4 regions of the Qipengyuania sp. JC766 genome follow, and region 1 is predicted to be linked to each of the others. Evidence: predicted binding sites of a transcription regulator. Region 1 holds the regulator's gene; each other region holds the start of a gene.
The links. The regulator LexA, encoded in region 1, represses DNA repair genes until DNA is damaged. The targets are predictions, from matches to a motif close to GTTCCNCNCTTGTTCT.
Positions count from the first base shown of each region.

Region 2: AB1K63_RS01110 (S24 family peptidase) is a predicted target of LexA. The motif match lies at 2,139-2,154, and genes of this name have one in related genera.
Region 3: AB1K63_RS09730 (DUF3072 domain-containing protein) is a predicted target of LexA. The motif match lies at 2,244-2,259, and genes of this name have one in related genera.
Region 4: AB1K63_RS02035 (UvrD-helicase domain-containing protein) is a predicted target of LexA. The motif match lies at 3,491-3,506, and genes of this name have one in related genera.

Region 1 covers NZ_JBFEFL010000001.1:618,958-624,406, forward strand. The annotation lists gene AB1K63_RS03035 (ComEC/Rec2 family competence protein) at 1-998, shown strand, start outside; gene lexA (transcriptional repressor LexA) at 1,027-1,722, opposite strand; gene moaC (cyclic pyranopterin monophosphate synthase MoaC) at 1,861-2,346, opposite strand; gene trpC (indole-3-glycerol phosphate synthase TrpC) at 2,497-3,282, opposite strand; gene trpD (anthranilate phosphoribosyltransferase) at 3,279-4,271, opposite strand; gene AB1K63_RS03060 (aminodeoxychorismate/anthranilate synthase component II) at 4,268-4,867, opposite strand; gene pip (prolyl aminopeptidase) at 4,867-5,449, opposite strand, start outside.
Region 2 covers NZ_JBFEFL010000001.1:229,697-235,145, forward strand. The annotation lists gene AB1K63_RS01095 (aldehyde dehydrogenase family protein) at 1-1,226, shown strand, start outside; gene AB1K63_RS01100 (hypothetical protein) at 1,585-1,917, opposite strand; gene AB1K63_RS01105 (hypothetical protein) at 1,907-2,095, opposite strand; gene AB1K63_RS01110 (S24 family peptidase) at 2,204-2,860, shown strand; gene AB1K63_RS01115 (hypothetical protein) at 2,925-3,539, shown strand; gene AB1K63_RS01120 (metallophosphoesterase family protein) at 3,584-4,327, opposite strand; gene AB1K63_RS01125 (MBL fold metallo-hydrolase) at 4,458-5,099, shown strand; gene AB1K63_RS01130 (MAPEG family protein) at 5,345-5,449, opposite strand, start outside.
Region 3 covers NZ_JBFEFL010000001.1:2,019,491-2,024,939, reverse strand. The annotation lists gene AB1K63_RS09745 (hypothetical protein) at 1-73, shown strand, start outside; gene AB1K63_RS09740 (hypothetical protein) at 70-1,077, shown strand; gene AB1K63_RS09735 (DUF3667 domain-containing protein) at 1,079-2,188, opposite strand; gene AB1K63_RS09730 (DUF3072 domain-containing protein) at 2,290-2,523, shown strand; gene AB1K63_RS09725 (ParA family protein) at 2,520-3,251, opposite strand; gene rpoZ (DNA-directed RNA polymerase subunit omega) at 3,452-3,796, opposite strand; gene AB1K63_RS09715 (cardiolipin synthase B) at 3,905-5,137, shown strand; gene AB1K63_RS09710 (replicative DNA helicase) at 5,159-5,449, opposite strand, start outside.
Region 4 covers NZ_JBFEFL010000001.1:409,474-414,922, reverse strand. The annotation lists gene AB1K63_RS02060 (SRPBCC family protein) at 1-714, shown strand, start outside; gene AB1K63_RS02055 (DUF6445 family protein) at 704-1,393, shown strand; gene AB1K63_RS02050 (pseudouridine synthase) at 1,445-2,209, shown strand; gene rsmD (16S rRNA (guanine(966)-N(2))-methyltransferase RsmD) at 2,206-2,748, shown strand; gene AB1K63_RS02040 (hypothetical protein) at 2,761-3,207, opposite strand; gene AB1K63_RS02035 (UvrD-helicase domain-containing protein) at 3,513-5,449, shown strand, end outside.

The DNA.
Region 1 (5,449 bases):
CGAGCTTCCAGCTGAGCTTTTCCGCCGTTCTGGCGATCGTGGCGCTTCACAACAGCGCGCCGGTCAAGGCGTTCTTGGCGCCACGCGAGGAAGGCTGGCTGGCATCGACCGGGCGCAAGGCGGTGATGCTGCTGGTGACGGGGCTGGTGATCGAGATTGCGCTGATGCCGATCGTCCTGTCGCATTTCCACCGGGCCGGCGTGTACGGCGCCTTCGCCAATGTCTTCGCGATCCCGCTGGTCACTTTCGGCTCCATGCCGCTGATCGCGCTGGCGCTGTTCGCAGACCTCGTGGGGCTGGGCGCGCCGTTCTGGTGGCTGGCGGGCAAGTCGCTCGACCTGCTGCTGGCGATCGCGCACTGGACGGCCGACCAGCCGGGCTCGGTCAAGCTGATGCCGGACATGGGGCGCGGCCTGCTGATGCTGTTCGTCGCGGGCGGGTTGTGGCTGGCACTGTGGAAGGGGAGGGCGCGGTTGCTCGGGCTCGTTCCGGCGGGCCTCGCGGCCATGCTTTACGCGCTGAAGCCTGCACCGGACCTGCTGATCTCAAACGACGGACGGCATGTCGGAATCGCGGGCGAGGGCGAGCGGCTGCTGATGCTGCGCGACACGCGCAGCGACTATGCGAAGGACAATTTCAACGAACTCGCGGGTCTCGACGGCGAGCCGGTTCCGCTGGCCGAATGGGAGAATGCCGAGTGCAGTCCGGATTTCTGCGTCATCACGCTCGAGCGAGCCGGGCGAAGCTGGTCGATCCTGATGGCGCGCAGCCGCAACATCATCGAGGAACGGGCACTGGCGGCGGCGTGCGAGCGGGCCGATATCGTGGTGGCGGACCGCTGGCTGCCGCGCTCCTGCCGTCCGCGCTGGCTCAAGGCCGACCGCAAGATGCTGGCGGAGGAGGGCGGCCTCGCGATCGACCTGTCGACGCCGTCATACTCCGCCGTTGCCGACACGCAGGGCGCGCATGGATGGTGGCGCGGCGAAAGCTTCCGCTGACCGCCGCGCCGACCGTCATCCGGCCGCGTCAGTGATAGCGGCGCAGCAGGCCTGCGAGCTTGCCCTGCACCTGCACCTGGCCCGGGTGGTAGACCTGCGGCTCGTAGCTCGAATTCGCCGGATCGAGGCGGATATTCCCGCCGTCGCGGCGCAAATACTTGAGCGTCGCTTCCTCGTTCTCGACCAGGGCGACGACGATCTCGCCGTCCCGCGCGGTGTCGGTCCGCTTCACGAGCGCATAATCGCCATCGAAGATGCCCGCTTCGATCATCGAGTCACCCGACACCTCGAGCGCGTAGTGATCGCCCGGACCGAGCAGCGCCGCGGGGACCGGCAGGCTCGACTGGCCTTCGATCGCCTCGATTGGCGCACCGGCGGCGATGCGGCCGTGCAGCGGGATCTCGATCACGTCGTTCGCCGGTTGCGGCATGCGCGCCGGCGGCGTGGTCGCCCGGTCCACCGCGTCCGATGCCGTGTCGTTGGCGGCGACGGTCTTCGTCCCGGTCACGTTTTCCGGCTGCTTGAGGATTTCCAGCGCGCGGGCCCGGTTGGGCAGGCGACGGATAAAGCCGCGCTCTTCCAAGGCGGAAATCAGCCGGTGAACGCCGGACTTGCTCTTGAGGTCGAGCGCTTCCTTCATTTCCTCGAACGAGGGGGAAATGCCGGTCTCTTCCAGCCGCTGCTGGATAAAACGGATGAGCTCGTGCTGCTTTGCCGTCAACATGGGGCCCTTGGCTCCTTGATTGCCTTTACGATCCATCCGCAAACCGCGAACGAATGCAGAACAATTAGGCAACCAATTCGGTTAGGTCAAGCGTTTCCGCCATTCCGGGGTGGATAGTGCGGAACAGGCGTTCCCCTTTCATCCCGCCGGCGCATCGTCCGCAATCCACGATCCGGACTTGCCGCCATGCTTTTCGAACAGCCTTATGGCCTCGATGGTCATGGACCGGTCGATCGCCTTTGCCATGTCGTAGATCGTCAGCAGCGCGACCGAGACAGCGGTCATCGCTTCCATTTCCACGCCCGTGCGCCCGGTCAGCGCGGCGGTGGCGGTGACCGCGATCGCTCCGTCCTCGAACGCGAAGTCGACCGTTACGCTGTCCAGTGCGAGCGGGTGGCACAGCGGGATCAAGTCGCCGGTCTTCTTGGCCGCCATGATCCCTGCGATGCGCGCCGTGGCGAGGACGTCCCCCTTTGCGGTATTGCCGTCGCGGATGGCGGCGAGCGCCGCCTCCGACATCCGGATGCGACCGCCGGCGACGGCGCGCCTTCCGGTCGCAGGCTTGCCGCCGATATCGACCATCCGGGCCGCGCCCGATTCGTCTAGGTGAGTCAGGTCAGGCATAGCGAAGCTGAACCAAGTTGACGGAGTTGACACAGTCCTGATGGCAAAACCCGACGGCCGTGAAGGGCCGGAATTGCGGCGGGCAGACGGGACGGGGCAGGGGCTTGCTCATGGATTGATCCTGACAGCTTCGCGCCCTGTAGGACAGGCCTATCCGTTCAGCAGGTCGCGGGTCGCCTGTGCGACATCGTCCTGCCGCATCAGGCTTTCGCCGACGAGGAAGCAGCGGATGCCGCTCCGGCTCAAGCGCTCGCAGTCGGCGTGGCTTGCGATCCCGCTTTCCCCGACCAGCATGGCGTCCTCGGGCGCACGCGCGGCCAGCCGTTCGCTTGTGCCCAGATCGGTCTCGAAACTACGCAGGTCGCGATTGTTGATGCCGATGAGGCGCGATTTGAGACGCGCGGCGCGCTCCAGCTCCGCCTCGTCATGCACTTCGACCAGCACGTCCATGCCGCGCTCCAGCGCCGCCGCCTCGAATTCGGCCAGTTCGCCATCGGACAGTGCCGCCACGATCAGCAGGACCGCGTCCGCGCCCAGCGCGCGCGATTCCGCGATTTGCCAGGCATCGACCATGAAATCCTTGCGCAGGACCGGCAGGGCGCAGCTCTTGCGCGCTTCGATCAGGTAATCGTCATGACCCTGGAAATAGGGTTCGTCGGTCAGGACGGAGAGGCACGACGCACCGCCATCGGCATAATCCATCGCGTGCTGGTGCGGACGAAAATCGGGCCGGATCAGTCCCTTGGAAGGCGAAGCTTTCTTGATTTCCGCAATCAGCGCGAAGCCATCCGCCGATTTTTGCGCCAGGGCGTCGGCAAATCCGCGCGGCGGGGTGGCGGCAAGTGCGGCCCGGTCCAGGTCCTCGATTGTCGCGCGCGCCTTTCGCGCCGCGACCAGTTCGCGCTTCGCGGCGCAGATTTCTTCCAGCCTGTTCATCCGACCATCTCTATCCAGCGCGCCAGCAGATCGCGCGCGCGCCCGCTGTCGAGGGCTTCCGACGCCATGGAGGCGCCCGTGTTCCAGTCCTCCGTCCGTCCTGCCACGATCAGCGTTGCGGCGGCATTGAACAGGACCGCATCGCGATAGGGGCCGGGCACGCCGTCGAGCAGCGCGACGAGCGCCCGCGCGTTGTGCGCCGCGTCCCCGCCGCGGATCGCCTCGACCGGCGCGTGTTCGAGGCCGGCCATCCCGGCATCGACCCGGCGCATGGCGAATTCGCTGCCCTGAACGTCAGCGACCTCGTTGCCGCCGGCAAGGCTCAGCTCATCCAGCCCTTCGTCGCCCGAGACGATCATGGTGCGCTGGGTGCCCAGGCTCGCCTTGGCGCGCGCGTAGATCGGGACATAGGCGGGGCGGGCGATGCCGATCAGCTGGCGTTCGACGCCCGCGGGGTTCGACAGCGGGCCCATCAGGTTGAAGATCGTCCGCCGGCCGAGCCGCTGCCGGATGGGCTGAATCCGGCCCATCGCCGGGTGGTGGTTCTTCGCGAACAGGAAGCAGATGCCGATTTCCGCCAGCGTGCGCTCCGCCGTGCGGCCCGCCGCTTCCATGTCGAGGCCGAGCGCTTCGAGCGTATCGGCCGCGCCCGACTTGCTGCTGGCGGCCCGGTTGCCGTGCTTGGCGACCGGCACGCCGCAGGCCGCGACGACCAGGCTGACCGCGGTGGAGACGTTCAACGTATGGTGCCCGTCACCGCCGGTGCCGCAGCAATCGACCGCGCCTTCGGGTGCCTCGATCGGGATGAGGCGCGCGCGCAGTGCCCGCGCGGCGCCGGCGATTTCCTCCGCCGTCTCGCTGCGTTCGGTCATGGCGAGCAGGAAGCGGGCGATTTCCTCCTCGCTCGCTTCGCCATCAAGGATCCAGCCGAAGACTTCTTCGGATTCCGCCTCGTCCATGTGCGGCACCGCCAGCGGCAGCGTCTTCATGCCGGGTCCTTCGCTTCGTTGCCGCAGATCGCCAGGAAATTGGCGAGCAGGGCGTGGCCGTGTTCGGTGGCGATGCTTTCGGGGTGGAACTGCACGCCGTGAATGGGGAGCGTCCGGTGGCGGAAACCCATGACGCTGGTGCCGTCCAGCCCGGGCGTCTCGCTGGTCGCGTTCACTTCCAGCACCTCGGGAATGTCTTCCACCACCAGAGAATGATAGCGGGTCGCCATGAAGGGCGAGGGCAGGCCGGTGAAGACGCCGCTGCCCTGGTGGGTCACGGCCGATGTCTTGCCATGCATCAGCCCGCCGCGGACGACCGTGCCGCCGAAATGCTGGCCGATCGCCTGGTGGCCCAGGCATACGCCCAGCAGCGGCAGCTCCGCGTCGGCACAGGCCGCGACGAGATCGAGGCTGATCCCGGCCTCGTTGGGCGTGCAGGGGCCGGGAGAGATCAGGATGCCTGACGCCCCGCTCTTAGCCGCCTCGGCCGCGGTCAGCGCATCGTTGCGCTCCACCCGCACGTCCGCGCCCAGTTCCATCAGGTAGTGGACGAGGTTGAACGTGAAGCTGTCGTAATTGTCGACGACGAGGATCATCAGCCGGTCTTGCCTGCCAGCTTGTCCGTCGCGCGCACGTGGCCGTCGATGATGCCGGGTTCGCCCGCGCTGTGGCCCGCATCGTGGACGATCCACAGTTCCGCTTCGGGCCAGGCCTTCTTCAGTTCCCAGGCGGAGGTGGGCGGGGTGCAGATGTCGTGCCGGCCCTGGACGATGATGCCCGGAATGCCGCGCAGTCTGTCCACGTTCTTCAGGAGCTGCGCTTCCTCGAGAAAGAAGTCCTTGAGGAAGAAGCTGGCGCAGATGCGCGCGAAGGGAACCGCCTTGGCCGGATCGGCGAAACTGTCCATCAACGCCTCGTCCGGCAACAGCGTGGCGACAGTGCCCTCCCACAGCGACCATTCCTTCGCGGCGGCGAGGCGGGTTTCCTCGTCCGGACTGGTCAGCCGGTCGTAATAGGCCTGCACCAGATTGCCGCGTTCTTCCTCCGGGATATGGCCGGAGAAGGAGTCCCATTGTTCGGCCATGATCTCGCTGGCGCCGTATTCGTAGAGCCAGGCCTTTTCCTTCTGCCGGCCGAGGAAGACGCCGCGCAGCACCAGTTCGCTGGTGCGTTCGGGG
Region 2 (5,449 bases), 390 kb from region 1:
TGCTCGATCATTGCGTCGACCGGTTCAAGGAACGCTTCGACGAGCTGGCCTACGCCCTGTGCGTCGAGGCCGGGAAGCCGATCGGCGACAGCGAGGGCGAGGTCACCCGCCTGATCGACACCTTCCGGATCGCGGCGGAGGAGTCCGTCAGGCTGGGCGGCGAGGTCATGCCGCTCGACATTTCCGAGCGCGCCCGCGGATACCAGAGCATCTGGAAGCGCGTGCCGCTCGGCCCGTGCAGCTTCATCAGCCCGTTCAACTTCCCCCTGAACCTTGCCGCGCACAAGATCGCGCCGGCGATCGCGGTCGGCTGCCCCTTCATTCTCAAGCCTGCCAGCAAGACGCCGCTGGGCGCGCTCATCATCGGGGAGGTGCTGGCCGAAACCGACCTGCCCGAAGGCGCGTTCTCCATCCTGCCCTGCTCGCGCGACGGGGCGGAGTTGTTCACGGTGGACGAACGCCTCAAACTGCTGAGCTTCACCGGGTCGGATGCGGTCGGCTGGGCACTCAAGGCGAAGGCGGGCAAGAAGAAGGTCGTGATGGAACTGGGCGGCAATGCCGCGGTTGTGATCGACCACGACGCCGACCTGGAGGATGCGCTGCAGCGGGTCATCAAGGGCACCTACTACCAGTCGGGCCAGAGCTGCATTTCGGTCCAGCGCATCCTGATCCACGAGGACGTGTACGACCGTTTCCGCGACATGCTGGTGGAGGAAGCGAAGAGCCTGAAGGCAGGCGACCCCAAGGACCGCGACACCTTCATCGGCCCGATGATCGACGAGGACGATGCGAAGCGCCTGAAGGGCTGGATCGACGAGGCGGTCGCGAACGGTGCAACGCTCCTGTGCGGCGGCGGGCGCGACGGGCTGATGCTGGAAGCGACCCTGCTGGAGGATGTCGACCGGGACGCGAAGATCGTCAACGAGGAGGCCTTCGGTCCGGCGGCGGTGCTGATGAAGTTCTCCGATTTCGACGAGGCGCTGGCGGAAGTGAACCGCAGCGAGTTCGGCCTGCAGGCAGGCATCTTCACGCGCGACCTGTTCAAGGTGCTGGACGCGTGGGACCGGCTGGAAGTCGGCGGCATCTGCGTGAACGAGATCCCCAGCTACCGCGTGGACAACATGCCCTATGGCGGGGTGAAGAACTCGGGGCTGGGGCGCGAAGGCGTGCGCTTCGCGATGGAAGACATGACGGAGATCCGCAACCTCGTCATCCGGCGCGGGTGACGGGGCGTATTGTCGGACGGACTGGCCGGGCGGCGCGCGGTCAGAAGACCTGCGCCGTCGCCCCCGTTGCCCACAGCAGGAACCCGAACAGTCCGACGATCGCGAGTTTCATGATGGTTGCCTCTCTCTTCCCCGATTGCAGGTAGGCCCGTCATCGGCCCCGCTGTCAACCGGACATGGACCGCTGTATGCCTTTGAAACGAAAGGGGGAACGGACGGTTTGTGAGCATCTGCTACATGCGCCGAAATCCGGATAATTCCGTAATAGCAAGGGGTTGCATTCGCAGGTGCCCCGGCAGGCCAAGCGCGACGACACACCCTGTCGGCCCGCAGGTGTGACTTTCGCTCCGGGGATCAGTCACGCATCCTCCAGCAGCAGGATTTCGCACGTGACGGTCATTCGCGGGGCGGGCAGCAGGACGTGGTCCACCGCGACCACGTCCGCCGAAGCGACCAGCCGGCCGGCAATCGCGAATTCGTGGTCGGGGAGCAGCGCCACGAACCGTTCGCCGGCTTCGACCGCCGGCGCGCCGGTAAAGACCAGCTCGAGCGTATGGCGCGATCCGGCAAAGGTGATGCTGGCCCACGCGCGTTCGGCGTGGGCGATCAGTTCGGCCTGATCGCCCGCCAGTGCCATGACGGCACGGCGCAGTTTCTCGCCGGCGGAGCGGGGGACGAACCTACCGTGCATCGGCCATCTCCTGGTAGGCGCGCATGAAGGTTTCGACCCGCCGCTCCATCGGCGTGCCGGGCGTGCGGCCACGCCTGAGGTCGTGGACGAAACGCGGGTCGCGTGTGGCGAGCCGCCCGAATTTGGTGGGCGGCATGTCGTGCTTGCGCAGGAATTTCTCGATGGACCGGATGAGCATGGATGTTCCTTGTTTGGCTGACGAATCGAGGCTCGCGCTGCGAGGAACAAATATGGAACAAACCAAATCCTACTTGTCTAGGAAAATTCCTATCGCTATGGAAATTCGATGAGCGACATGACCCGTGACGAGATGATTGCCCGCGCGCGCCTGCACGATCTGGCGCAGGTGCGCGGCGTCAGCCTCAAGGGCCTGTCCGAAATGCTGGGAAAGAATAGCGCGTATCTTCAGCAGTTTATGACGCGCGGAACGCCGCGCCGCCTGCAGGAGGACGACCGGCGGACGCTGGCGGAATTCTTCGGCGTGGCGGAAACGGAGCTGGGCGGGCCGGAGGAAAAATCCTCACGCCGCGCGAGTCGCGGGGACTGGGTAGACGTGCCGCGCCTGCCGCTGGGCGCATCGGCCGGCCCGGGCGCGCTGGCGGCGGAGGAACAGGCGTTCGACGGCTTCCGCTTCTCCCGCCGCTGGCTGCGCGAGCAGGGGCTGGGCGATGCGCAGCTGTCCGCGATCACGGTGGAAGGGGATTCGATGGAGCCGGTGCTGCGCGACGGCGACGAAGTCCTCGTCGACCGCACCCCGCGCCCCTTCCAGGACGGTATTTACGTCCTGCGCCACGGAGAGGCCCTGCTGGTCAAGCGCGTCTCCAGCCGAGGCGCGGGCCGCTTCCTGCTGGTGAGCGCCAACAAAGCCTACCCGCCGATCGAGGTCTCCGCCGGAGAAATCGACATCATCGGCCGCGTGGTCTGGAAGGGCGGGCGAGTGTGAGGAGGCGATCCGAATGAAATGCCGGTTATGTCGATGGCTGTGCGACCGGTTCTGCCCGCCGAGCATGCGGCCCAAGTCAATCTTGCTCCGGTCTTACGATTGGGAAAACGATAATTCGGGCGGCTGGGAGCCATGGGGGGACGAAGCGCTGCGCGCCCGCGAGGACACGGCGGCCGCACTCATCTCGTCCGATCCCGAGGCGGCGATGGCCGAACTTCATATTCTATCGGAAGAGGGGTCCATTTTCGCGGACCGCTGGCTGGGTTACTGTTATCAGGGGCTGACGACGAAGTACCACGACCTGGAGAGGGCGGAGCACCATTTGTACAAGGCCCAGATGGCCGGGTCCTGGCCTGCATCGGTCGAGCTTTCGAAGCTGCTTTTCGAAGAAAAGATCAACGATAAATGGGAAGCCATTCTGGAGGATGGCCATCAACAGGGCTTCATTCCGTCCACGTTCTGGCTCGCTCGTTTCCGCTACATGCAGAGCAAAACCCGCGCCACGGCGATGCAGGTCCGTCCGCTGCTCGAAAAAGCCGCAGATGCAGGCCACCCAGCCGCCCGCCTGATGCTGGCGCAGCTCAAGGGGCGTGGAATGTTCGGTATTCGCGCGATCCCGCAAGGCTTTCGGGAGGTGAACGCGCTCTACGATGAGTTCGGCGCGGAGCCGATATCCTAGCTCGAATAGCTTGGTCCGGGTCGCCCGATTGCCGGCGAAGTCCGCTAGCCGCTCATGCCCCTCCCGTTGCGCAGGGCCCGGGCCCAGTCGGGACGGTTTTGGGTTTCGGCGGCGCGGGCGGCCTCTTCCCAGTCGTAAGGCACCGCATGGAAACTCACGCTCCAACGCCCGCCGTCGTCGCAGACTGTGGCGTAGCGGGCATGGGGGGTGCCGGTCTCCATCGCGTGGGGGAAGGGGCGGGCGTCCTCGTACGCCGGCAGTCCCACGCTTCCGGGATTCACCACGAGCCGTCCGTCGGGCAATTGCACGGCCCGGGGTATGTGGGTGTGTCCGCACAGGATCAGGTCCGCGTCCGCCGGACCTGCCCGTGCCACGACCTCGTCCGTGGTCGCGGGGCGGGCGCCGTGCTCCGTCACCGTTTCCAGGAAATATTCCAGATCGCTGCCGGGCGTGCCGTGGACCATCAGCACCCGTTCCGAAAGCCGCAGGCTCTCGGGCAGGGCGGAAAGCCAGGCCAGCTGGTCTTCGCGCAGCGCCTGCTTCGCATATGCGTCCGATTGGCCCATCGTTGTGAGCGTGCCTTCCATCACCTGCCGTTCGTGATTGCCGCGAATGGTGGGCAAGGCGAGAGGCATGAGGCGATCGGCCGTTTCCGCGGGCCAGAGAGGTCCGGAACAGATATCGCCCAGGTTGACGGTCCGGTCTACCGCAAGCGCCCCCGAATGAGCGAGCACCGCTTCCAGCGCGGCGATGTTCCCGTGGATGTCGGACAGGACGGCGATCTTCATCGCCCGTTACTGCCAATGTCGCCCGCGGGCGACAAGCCTGCTGCACTTGCATCGCTGGCCGTGTCCCGCCACATCCGCTGCCATGACCGATACGCCAGCCGCCGCCTCCAAGCCTGCCCAGAAGCCCGCCATGAAAGCCGCGATCCTGCCGGTGACGCCGTTGCAGCAAAACTGCTCGCTGATCTGGTGCACGGCCACCAACAAGGCCGCGTTGATCGATCCGGGCGGGGACCTCGACAAGCTGAAGGCGGGTGTCGCCAAGGCGGGCGTTGAGCTCGAGAAAATCCTCATCACGCACGGGCACCTGGACCATTGCGGCCAGGCGGGCGTGCTGGCGAAGGAGTTGGGCCTCGAAATCGAGGGGCCGCACGAGGCGGACCGGTTCTGGATTTCGCGGCTGGAGGACGATGCCGGTCGCTTCGGCATGCCGGCGAGCGTGTTCGAGCCCGACCGCTGGCTGGAGGATGGCGACACGGTGACCGTGGGCGACCTGACGCTGGACGTGATCCATTGCCCCGGCCACACGCCCGGCCACGTGGTCTTCGTCCACCAGCCGAGCAGGTTCGCCATCGTGGGCGACGTATTGTTCCAGGGCAGCATCGGGCGGACCGATTTCCCGATGAGCGATCACCAGAGCCTGATCGATGCGATCACCAGGAAGCTCTGGCCGCTGGGCGACGACATCACCTTCATCCCCGGCCACGGCCCGGTCAGCACCTTCGGCAAGGAGCGGGCGAGCAACCCGTTTGTAGGCGACGCGGCGCTGGCGTAGTTTTCTCTCGCGGCCGGATGCGCTGGCGCGCATGGCCTCCGAGGGGCGGCGCAAGGGCGCCGGCGGCCGGTCGGCCTTGCGGTTTGCGGTGGCAAACCGGTCCTATTTCGCGAAGCCCACTGGCAAATCTTCGGCCTTTGGCCTGGCAAGGTACGGCCCGAAGGGCCGCAAGCGCGACCGCGCGCCCGCAGCGCCGTTAGGCGCGAGGATATCGCACGCCGGAGGGCGCGCGAAACCAACAAAAACTAAAACAATCCGATGCCCAGGCCCATCGCGTATCCGGCGAGGCCCAGCAGCGTCAGCATGGTGACCGCGGTGCCGACCGTGCGGCCCCACTGCATCTGCCCGTC
Region 3 (5,449 bases), 1.4 Mb from region 1:
GGCGGAAAATAGTGTATCGGAAAGTGCGACTGAAGCGCTCGATCAGGTTCCGGAACAGGAGCCAGACACATGATACTTGCCTTGTCCATGCCGGCCGATGCCGCCCGGGTCGAATTGATCGTGGACGAGATGATCGAGGCCGGGCTCGACGTCTACTGGGACCGGGCCGAACCCGGTTCGCCGCAATGGCTGGAGACCGGCGTGCGGGCGGCGGAGGCTCGGGCGATCGTCTTCTTCTTCGGCGCGGCCGCGCTGTCCGGATCGGACGAGGCCGTCGCCTTTCATGCCATCGCCAGGGACGGTTGCCTCGCCAACAAGGGTATCGCGGTCGAACTCGATCGCGGCTCGGTCCCGGCGGATATCGACTGCACCGTCTACGACCTCAGCGGCTGGCGGTCGCATCCCAGCGGGTGGCGCCGACGGCTGATCGGCGACAGCTACACGCGGGACGTGATCGCGGCCGCGCGCTACAAGGCGGCCGGGCGCGATCCGATGGCCCCGAGCGCGCCGCGCAAGCTGCTGATGCGCCAGCTCGCAGTGGTCTTTTCCGCGCTGGCGCTGCCCGTCATCGGCTTCCTCACCTTCACCGAAAGCATGATCGCGCTCTACCAGGGGCTGGGCTTTGCCGACATGGCCTCGGCGCAGGAGCAGGCCGCATGGGATGGGCGGGAGCCGGGCAGTTGCAAGGACCTGCGCCTGTTCCTCTCGCGCCATCCCGAAGGCGCTTACGCCAACGAGGCGCGCGCATTGCTCGACGGGCGCAGCGTGGAAGAGCGGGAGACGTTTTCGCCGACCTCGCAGACGCTCCCGCTCTATGCCGGGATCGGCGATGCGCGTCCGCTGGCGGGGCGTCCCGCGGCGCAGGCCGATGCGCAGGCCCGCGCGCTGGAAGAGGCGGAGCGGGTTTGCGGCGGCCTTGTGGAGACGGTCGGCGGGCAGGGGCTGGAAGCGCGCACACAAGGCCTCTCCTACGAATGCAGCACGATCGGCAGCGGGACCGTGTGCGCCGCCGACGGGCAGGCCCTGTGCAGTTTCGAGGAAGTCGTGCCGCGGCAGGTCGAGCGCTGCGGCGCGTGACCTAGAACGCGCCCAGCACCACCAGGATCTGCACGAACAACAGCACGATCACGAGGATGAAGAACAGCAGCATCAGGAAGCGCCAGACGGTGGAGAAGCGCGACAGGCCGTAACTGTGCTTCAGGTGCTTGTAGAGATGCGCCGATCCGACCGTGGTCAGTATCGTGAAGCTCCAGATACTCGCCAGCCCGAGCGTCCCCAGTATCGAGACCGCGACGAACAGCAGCGACATGAAGGACAGCGAATAGGTCACGAAGACCGCGTGGTCGTAGGCGCGGAAGCGCCGCTTCCACGCGAACAGCAACCAGACGAAGGGGATCGACAGCGGGATCAGCAGCCAGCTGAACTTGTAGCTGTTCGCCTGCAGCTTGTAGAGCATCAGCCCCGGGTTCTCGCGCCACTTGGTGTTGAGCTTGTCGAGAAAGCCGACGCCCGTGTCGCCGGTGGGAGTGAACCCGCCGCCGGTGTTGCCATTACCCGATCCGTCCAGCATCCCCTGGATGAAGGGATTGGAAGTCGCCGCGCGCGCCGCGTCCAGCTCGGCTGCCATCTGCGTGCGCTGTTCCGTCAGGCGGTCGCGCCGCTCCGCGCTCGTATCCGGGTCGGCCAGATCGGCATCCAGTCCGGCCAGCCTTTCTTCCATCTCGCCGATGTCTTCCGCGATGGCCGAACCGATCTGCTCGCGCGAAGGGCCGTTCAGCGTGGTCGGCGTGGTGAAACCGATCGCCTGGAACACGGCGAACATCAGGAAGATGGAAAACAGGAAAAGCGCCATTGGCGACACGAAGCGGCGCCGCTCCCCCTCGATATAGCGGCGCGTCAGTTCCCCGGGCTTGCGCAGCAGCATCGGCAGCGTGGTCCAGATCCGGCCCTCGAAATGAAGCGCGCCATGCAGGAGATCGTGCAGGAAGGCACCGATGGTCCGGTGCAAGTGCGCCTGCTGCCCGCAGGCATGGCAATGGCTGCCGACCAGCGCAGTCCCGCAATTGAGGCAGTTCCCTTCCGCGAAATGCCCCGTGCCGTCGGGGCGGGAGCCGGCGGGGCCATCGACAGCGCGCGCATACAGTCCGCCTTCCGCGGCCGTGCCCAACGCATCCGGCAGATCGTTCATTCCCCCGTCTCCTCCACCCCGGCCCTTACCAAACCGGAAGGGGTGCGGTCGAGCCGGAACAGAAATAGAACATGGACGTTCGGTGGGAAAGGAGATTACCCATGACTGCCCCCACCCCGACAGACCATCCCAAGGCCGATCCGGTATCCAACGCGCAGAAGGATCCGGACAACTGGACCACCGGCGACGAGCGCATGACCGGCGCGCAGGCGAGCTATCTCAAGACGCTGTGCGAGGAAGCCGGACGGCCGGACGATTACAAGACGGACCTCAGCAAGGCGGACGCCTCGCGCATGATCGACGAACTGCAGGCCGAAACCGGCCGCGGGCATTAAAGCTTCGCCAGCTTCCGCTCGATCGCGGTCCACAATTGCGCGAAACCGCGCGCGCCGGCGGCCCGGGGAGCGAACGCCCCAACCGGCTCCCGGCGCACCGCGCATTGCTCGATCGCGCTCGCCTGCGGGATGGCGGGCCATTTCGGATTCTGCTCGCGTGCCTCGCGGTGGAGATTGCGGCGCAGGTCTAGCATGGACAGCACAGGCAGGATCGGCGGGTGCTTCTTGGTCTGCTCCTTCACCTCGTCCACCACGATATCGAACGCGCGCGACGACAGCGGTGAGGGCGGCAGGGGCACGATGATGAGATCGGCGGCGCGGACCACCTGCGCGCTCGTCTCGTTCAGCACCGGCGGGCAATCGAAGATGATCCGTTCGTAGGTCCGGCCCAGCGTTCCGGTGATCTTGGCAAGCTGCTTCTTCTTGCCCAGCCGGTCGAACTGGCGGTCGAGCGCGCGTAGCGTATCGTCCGCCGGCAGCAGGTCCAGGTCCTTGTACCCGGTGGACTTGATGAGCTTCGCCGGATCGCTTTCGCGCGCGATGACTTCGTCCGCGCTGCGCTTCTTTTTCGGGTCGATCCCCAGCATGAAGCCGGCCCCGCCCGCGGCATCGAGATCCCAGAGCAGGGTCGTGCGGCGGGAAATCGCGGCGGAGCACCAGGCAAGGTTGACCGCGAAGGTCGTCTTTCCGACCCCGCCCTTGACGCTGTAGATCGCGATGACCGCCATGATGGTGTTCGAAAGCCTCTCTCGTGCCGCGCGCGCCTTCGCTGGATGTGCGCGATGCACGACAAAAGACAAGCGCGGATCGACGCAGGCTGAACGCTGCCCCGATGTCGGACAGAAATCGGCTCGAAGAGAATGGACCCGAAACGAAAAAGGCCGCCCGGATGGGCGGCCTTCGTGATTCGCTTCGGGGTCGGGCCCGATCAGCCGTCGTAATCGGATCCGACGGAAGTGGAGCGGGTCGGGGCCGACGCGGTGATTCGCAGGGCTTCGGCCGACTGGCTCAGCGATGCCACTTCATCCGCATCGTCCTCGTCGTCCGGCAGGATCTTCTGCAGGTTGGTGACGACCGCTTCGTGCAGTTCCTTGGGCTTCACCGTCTGTTCGGCGATTTCGCGCAGGGCGACGACGGGGTTCTTGTCCCGGTCGCGATCGACGGTCATTTCCGCACCGCCCGAAATCTCCCGCGCGCGCTGGGCGGCCAGCAGGACGAGATCGAAACGGTTGGGAATCTTGTCGACGCAATCTTCGACGGTAACGCGCGCCATAGGGGCACTCCAAAAAAGTAGGTTTTCAGGATTGACGCGCAACTAGCTTGCGGACCGCCGAAAGTCAAGGATTTGCCCGCTCCGCGAGAGGGTCCTATGCGGGTACGGATGAATTCGAGGGGGCCAGTCGAAGCGTCCGATACGGACGTGCGGATGCACGCGGACGCCGGTTCGGCCGTGCCGGGGGGCGAAGGCTATGCCGATCCCGCGCCCTTCGCGCTCGAGGCCGCGGGCCAGTCCTTGCGAATCCTTCCCGGCGGAGCGGACCGGCGCGAGGCGCTGCTGGACCTTGTCGCGTCGGCAAGGAACACGCTCGACCTCTGTTTCTACATCTTTGCCGAGGACGCGATCGGCACGGCGCTGCGCGATGCGCTGGCCGAGGCGGCGGGGCGCGGCGTCGCGGTCTGCCTGATCCTGGACGGGTTCGGCGCGGAAGCGAGCGACGAATTCCTTGCCCCGCTGCGCGCGGGCGGCGCCGCGGTCTACCGGTTCAGCGACCGGGTCAGCCAGCGATACCTCATCCGCAACCACCAGAAGATGGTGATCTCGGACGGGCAACGCGCCATGTTCGGCGGCTTCAACATCTCGGACGACTATTTCGCGCCGCCCGCCGCCAATGGCTGGAACGACATCGCGGTCGCTATCGAAGGGTCGGCGGTGGACGGTCTGTCCCGCTGGTTCGAACGGTTGCGCGAATGGACCGACGACGATGGCGCGCATTTTCGCGCGATCCGCGACACGGTCAGCGACTGGGAGTGGTCCGACGGGGACGCGCAGTGGCTGGTCGGCGGGCCTACCGGCGGGCTCAGCACATGGGCGCGCTGCGTGCGGGAGGACCTGGAAAAGGCGAGCCGGCTGGATATGGTCATGGCCTATTTCTCGCCGCGAAAGTCCTCGCTCAAACGGATCGGCCGGATCGCGCAGCGTGGCCAAGCGCGGCTGGTGATGGCGGGCAAGAGCGACAACAACGCCACCATCGGGGCGAGCCGGTCGCTCTACGCCAAGCTGCTGAAGCGCGACGTGGAAATATGGGAATTCACGCCGTGCAAGCTGCACACCAAGCTGATCGTGATGGACGACGTGGTGTATGTGGGCAGCGCGAATTTCGACATGCGCAGCCTCTACCTGAACCTGGAAATCATGCTGCGCATCCGCGATGCGGCGCTGGCGGACCGGATGCGCGAATTCGTCGACCACCAGATCGAGGCCTCGCGCGCGATCACGCCGGAGCTGCACGCCAGGCGCGCGACCCTGTGGAACCGGATACGCTGGCGGGCGAGCTGGCTGCTGGTGTCCGTGCTCGATTACACGGTGTCGCGGCGGCTGAACCTCGGGCTCTGAGGCCCGGACCTCCGGCAGACCTCAGTCGTATCCGCCGTCCATCTCGCCTTCGGCGAGGTCGCTGAAGCGGGTGATGCGCGGTTCGAAGCGCAGGCGCACCTTGCCGGTTGCGCCGTGGCGCTGCTTGGCGACGATCAGTTCGGCAAGGCCGAAGACCCGTTCCATTTCCGCCATCCAGGCCGCGTGTGCCTCGTGCGTCTTGGCGTCGTCCGTTTCCACCGGGCGCTTGGGCTCGCGCGCGGCGACATAATAGTCCTCGCGATAGATGAACCAGACCATGTCGGCGTCCTGCTCGATCGATCCCGATTCGCG
Region 4 (5,449 bases), 210 kb from region 1:
ATGGGCCTTGTCGAACTGCCCAGCCGGGAAATGGGCGGCGCGATCTGGCTCTGTCCGGTGTCGGAAGACGACTCAGATCCCGACTGGTCCGCGACCGAGGAAGTCGCGGCAGACTGGGCGGCGTTCGGCATGGCCGACCACGTCCTCTTCCGCCGCAAGACGCACGATGTCGCGGGCAACTGGAAGCTGATCATGGATGCCTTCCTCGAAAGCTATCATGTCACGCGCCTGCATGCGAAGACGATCGGTCCGTTCTTCAAGGACGGGATGACCGCCGGCGACATGATCGGCCCGCATGCGCGTTCTGCCGTCGGACGGCTGGAGGACATGGACGGACTCGATCTCACGGACATGGCGGCACTGCGCCGGGTCGTGACCTATGCCTACCAGCTGGTGCCCGGCGCATTGCTCATTCCCAGCCCGGACTACCTCAACCTCCTCGTCATGATGCCGCAATCGCACGATCGCACGCTGGTCGAGGATTTCATGCTGATCCCGGAAGAGCCGCAGACCGACAAGGCGCGCGACCATTGGGAGCGGAGCTGGAAGCTGCTCGATAGCCGGGTTTTCGCCAGCGAGGATTTCCGGGCGGCGGAGCTCGGACAGCAGGGCCTAGCCAGCGGCGCGGTCGGGCACCTGACGCTGGGGACACTGGAAACCGGCATCCGCCGCTATCACGAGACGGTGGAGGAGGCACTGCGTAGTGGGGCGTGACGCCGAGGGCAGGACCTGGCGCATAGAACGCTTCGGCAGGGAACGGGAGCCGGTCGTTGTCATCGACGGCTTCAGCCGGGAAGCAGACGAGCTGGAGCGACTGGGGCGCGCGGCGCGTTACGAAGCGGCGCAGGGCTATCCCGGCATCCGCGCTCCCTTCGATCCGCGCTATCTCCAGCTGGGCGCGCCGCTGTTCCAGTCGCTGGTGGAAGAAGCCTTCGGACTTTCCGGCGAGATCATGGCGGAACGTTGCGATTTCAGCATCGTGTCGATCCCGCCCGACCGCTTGCAGGACGGCCAGCGCCGGCCGCATTACGACGGGACCGAACCAGGCCTGCTGGCCACGGTTCACTTTCTCGGCGACGAGAGGGATGGCGGGACGGCGTTCTACGAACACCGCCGCTCGGGCTTCGAAACCGTGACTGCCGAACGCGAGGACGAATTCGCGCGGCTGCACCGCCGGGACGTGGAAGAGTTCGGTCCTCCGCCCGCGCGGTATCACTACGGCGACGACGAGAGCTATCGGATGATCGGGCAGATCGGAGCGAGGCGCGATCGCCTGATCGCCTATCGCGGCCGGACGCTGCATTCCGGCCATATCCCCATGGCGCCGGACCCGGCTACCGCACGGACGAGCGGGCGGCTGACGCTCAATTGCTTCCTGCACGCCGGCGTCTGATCGCAAAATCGCGGCTATCGCGAAGCCGGCGGATTGGATAGGGCGCGCCCCATGCCCCAAGACGCAAAACCCGACGGCCACCGGATCGCCAAGCTGCTCGCCCGTGCGGGGGTCGCCAGCCGGCGCGAGGTCGAACGGATGATCGCGGACGGCCGCGTGGCGATCGACGGCAAGGTTCTGGATACGCCGGCCACCATCATACCGGACCTGCGCGGAGTGTCGGTCGACGGGAAGCCGATCGGCAAGGCCGATCGCACGCGCCTGTTCGCGTTCCACAAGCCGACGGGCCTCATCACGGCAGAGCGCGATCCGGCGGGCCGCCCCACCATATACACCGCACTGCGCAATGCGCTTCCCCGGGACGCGGGCCGTGTCATGCCGGTGGGCAGGCTCGACCTCAATACGGAAGGCCTGCTGCTGCTGACCAATGACGGTGGCTTGAAGCGCCAGATGGAACTGCCGGCCAACGGCATTCCGCGCACCTACCGCGCCCGTGCATTCGGCGACGTGAAGCAGGAACAGCTCGAAGCGCTGATCGAGGGCGTGACCATCGACGGGATCCGCTACGGACGCATCGATGCCAACATGGAACGCCGGACCGGCAAGAACCAGTGGATCGAGATGACCATCACGGAAGGCAAGAACCGCGAGATCAGGCGCGTGCTGGAACATCTGGGCCTCAAGGTGAACCGCCTGATGCGGACGGCGTACGGGCCGTTCTACTTGGACGACCTGCCACGCGGACAGGCGACCGAGATCAGGAAGGGCGATCTCGACCGGTTCCGCAGCAGCTTGAAGCAGGATCCCGCCCGGTGAGGATCATCGCAGGCGACTGGCGGGGCAGGAAACTCATGGCTCCGAAGGGAGAAACCACCCGGCCCACCGCGGACCGGACGCGCGAAACCCTGTTCAGCATGCTGGCAAGCCGATTGGGCTCGTTCGAGGACCTGAGCGTGGCGGACCTGTTCGCAGGGTCGGGCGCGATGGGGCTCGAAGCCTTGTCGAGAGGGGCCGCACACTGCCTGTTCGTGGAGCAGGACCCCGATGCGCTCGATGCGCTGCGCAAGAATGTCGCCGGACTGGACGCCAACCGCAGGGCGACGGTCAGCGGCGGGTCGGTCATGTCGCTGGGGCCAGCAAAGGCTCCGCACGACCTGATCCTGCTGGATCCGCCCTACGGCACCGGTGCGGGGTCCGTGGCGCTCGACCGCCTGGTGCGGCTGGGCTGGATCGGGCCGGCCAGCTGGGTCGCTCTGGAGACGTCGCGTACGGAGGATGCCGACATAAAAACGCTCGCAGTCGAAAGCGAGCGCAAGGTCGGCAAGGCGAAGCTTACCTTGCTCCGCCTTGCCTAATTGGCTGGCCGATTACATCGGTTCGGCCGTTCCTTCATCCATGGTATCATCGTCGGTCACGCCGTCATCTTCCATGGTGGTTCCATTCGCCTGAGCTTCGGCCTGTGCCTGCTGCTCGGCAACACTGGCCCAGGCAGCGACACGGTCTTCGGAGGACAGTGCCATCAGGGCCATCCGGCTCTCATCGGTAAGGGTCCAGAAGGTTTCCTGCTGGTCCGGCGTCAGCGTCCAGTAATAGGACTGGGTGGTCGCGGGCCAACCATCGTACTGCCCCTGCTGTTCGGCAGTCCAGCCATCATAGATCGTCTGCTGTTCCGGCGTCATCGAGGACATGGTGTCCGCGGTCATCGGGGCCTCCATGGTGTCCGGGGCGGTCGTCTGTGCGTCCTGGGCCGAGACAGCCACGGGAGCGATCGAGAAACCGACAACGGCAGCAATCGCAAACTTGTAGGTACGCATGATCTTTCCTTTCATTCGCTCTGCCCCTGCTCGGGCAGTCGGAGAATAAATGGACCGGACCGCAGCGCGGTTCCTCCGGTCATCGCTGCCGGGGGGCAAACCGCCGGCAAATGTGGCGAAATAGCGACGAACCTCCGATTTGGTTGATTATCAGCGGGTTAAAGACGCTGCGACGCCGCACCGGCCCATTTCTCATCGATTTCAAGCGCCTTCGTCCCGACAGCCTGCTTGTTCGAGCGGCTTTTCACAGGCGCACCGCTTAGCGGTTGCGCGCATTTGCGTTGTTCCCTACCTGTTCGCCTGACATGGCAGACCCAGCGTATCTCCCCGCGGCATCCGCCGATCCGGTTCCGCCCTACGCGGCGCGACTGAACCCTCCCCAGCGCGAAGCAGTCCTTACAACCGAAGGCCCCGTGCTGATGCTGGCCGGCGCCGGGACCGGCAAGACCGCCGCCCTGACCGCCCGCCTCGCCCACCTGGTAGCCATGCGCCTCGCCTGGCCGAGCGAGATCCTGTGCGTGACTTTCACGAACAAGGCGGCGCGCGAGATGCGCGAGCGGGTCGGTCATCACATTGGCGGCGCGGTGGAAGGCATGCCCTGGCTCGGCACCTTCCATTCGATCTGCGCCAAGATGCTGCGTCGCCATGCCGAGATCGTCGGCCTGGAACCGAATTTCACCATCATCGACACCGACGATCAGCTGCGCCTGCTGAAGCAACTGATCGCGGACGCCAATCTGGATGAGAAGCGCTGGCCCGCGCGGCAGCTTGCGGGCCTGCTCGACCGCTGGAAAAACCGCGGCCTGAACCCCGCCGACCTCGACGAACTGGACAACGAGAGCTTCGCCAACGGGAAAGGGCGCGCGCTATACGAAGCTTACCAGAACCGGCTGAAGAAGCTGAACGCCTGCGACTTCGGCGACCTGCTGCTCCACATGCTCAACATTTTGCGGAACGAGCCGGAAATCCTCGCCCAGTATCACGCGCGCTTCAAATACATCCTGGTGGACGAATACCAGGATACCAACCAGGTCCAGTATCTATGGCTTCGTCTGCTCGCGCAGCAACGCAAGAACATCTGCGTGGTCGGGGACGATGACCAGTCGATCTATTCCTGGCGCGGCGCTGAAGTGGCCAATATCCTGCGTTTCGAGAAGGACTTTCCCGGCGCGAAGGTTATCAAGCTGGAGCAGAACTATCGCTCCACGCCGCACATTCTTGCGGCCGCGTCGGGGCTGATCGATGCCAACCGGACCCGCCTCGGCAAGGAACTCTGGACCGAGGCGAACGGCGGTGACAAGGTCCGCGTCGTCGGCGTCTGGGACGCGCCGGAGGAAGCGCGCCGCGTCGGTGAGGAGATCGAACAGCTCGAGCGGCAGGGTGCCAGCCTGGACCAGATCGCCATCCTCGTGCGCGCGCAATACCAGACGCGCGAATTCGAGGACCGGTTCATCCAGCTGGGCCTCAATTACCGCATCATCGGCGGCTTCCGATTCTACGAGCGCGCCGAAATCCGCGATGCCCTCGCCTATCTGCGCGTCATCGCGCAGCCACAGGACGATCTCGCGTTCGAGCGCATCTACAATACGCCGAAGAGAGGCCTGGGCGCCAAGACGCTGGAGAAGATGCACCAGCACGCGCGGCGCACCGGGCTGCCGCTCGCTGCGGCCTCGCTCCAGCTTGCCGACAGCGATGAGCTTCCTAAGCGCGCCGGGAACACGATCGCCGCCCTAATGCGCGATTTCCTCGGCTGGCGCGAACTGGCGGAAACGCTGGCACCGGCCGAATTGCTGCGCCAGGTTCTCGATCACACGGGCTACAACGAGATGCTCGAGAAGGAGAAGTCGAGCGAAGCGAAAGGCCGGCTCGAGAACCTTGCCGAGCTCGCCCGGGCGATGGAAGAGTACGATACGCTGCCCGACTTCCTCGAGCACGTGAGTCTGGTGATGGACACGGATCGCGGCGAGGATGTCGAGACCGTGACGATCATGACCATGCACGCCGCCAAGGGGCTCGAATACGACAATGTGTTTCTTCCCGGCTGGGAGGAAGGCGTCTTCCCCAGCCAGCGCGCGCTCGACGAAGGAGGGCTTGCCAGCCTCGAGGAAGAACGCAGGCTGGCCTATGTCGGGATCACGCGCGCGCGGAAGCGGTGCACCATCCTTCACGCAGCAAACCGCCGGGTGTACGGCACTTGGAACAGCTCGATACCGAGCCGCTTCGTCGACGAGCTTCCGGACGA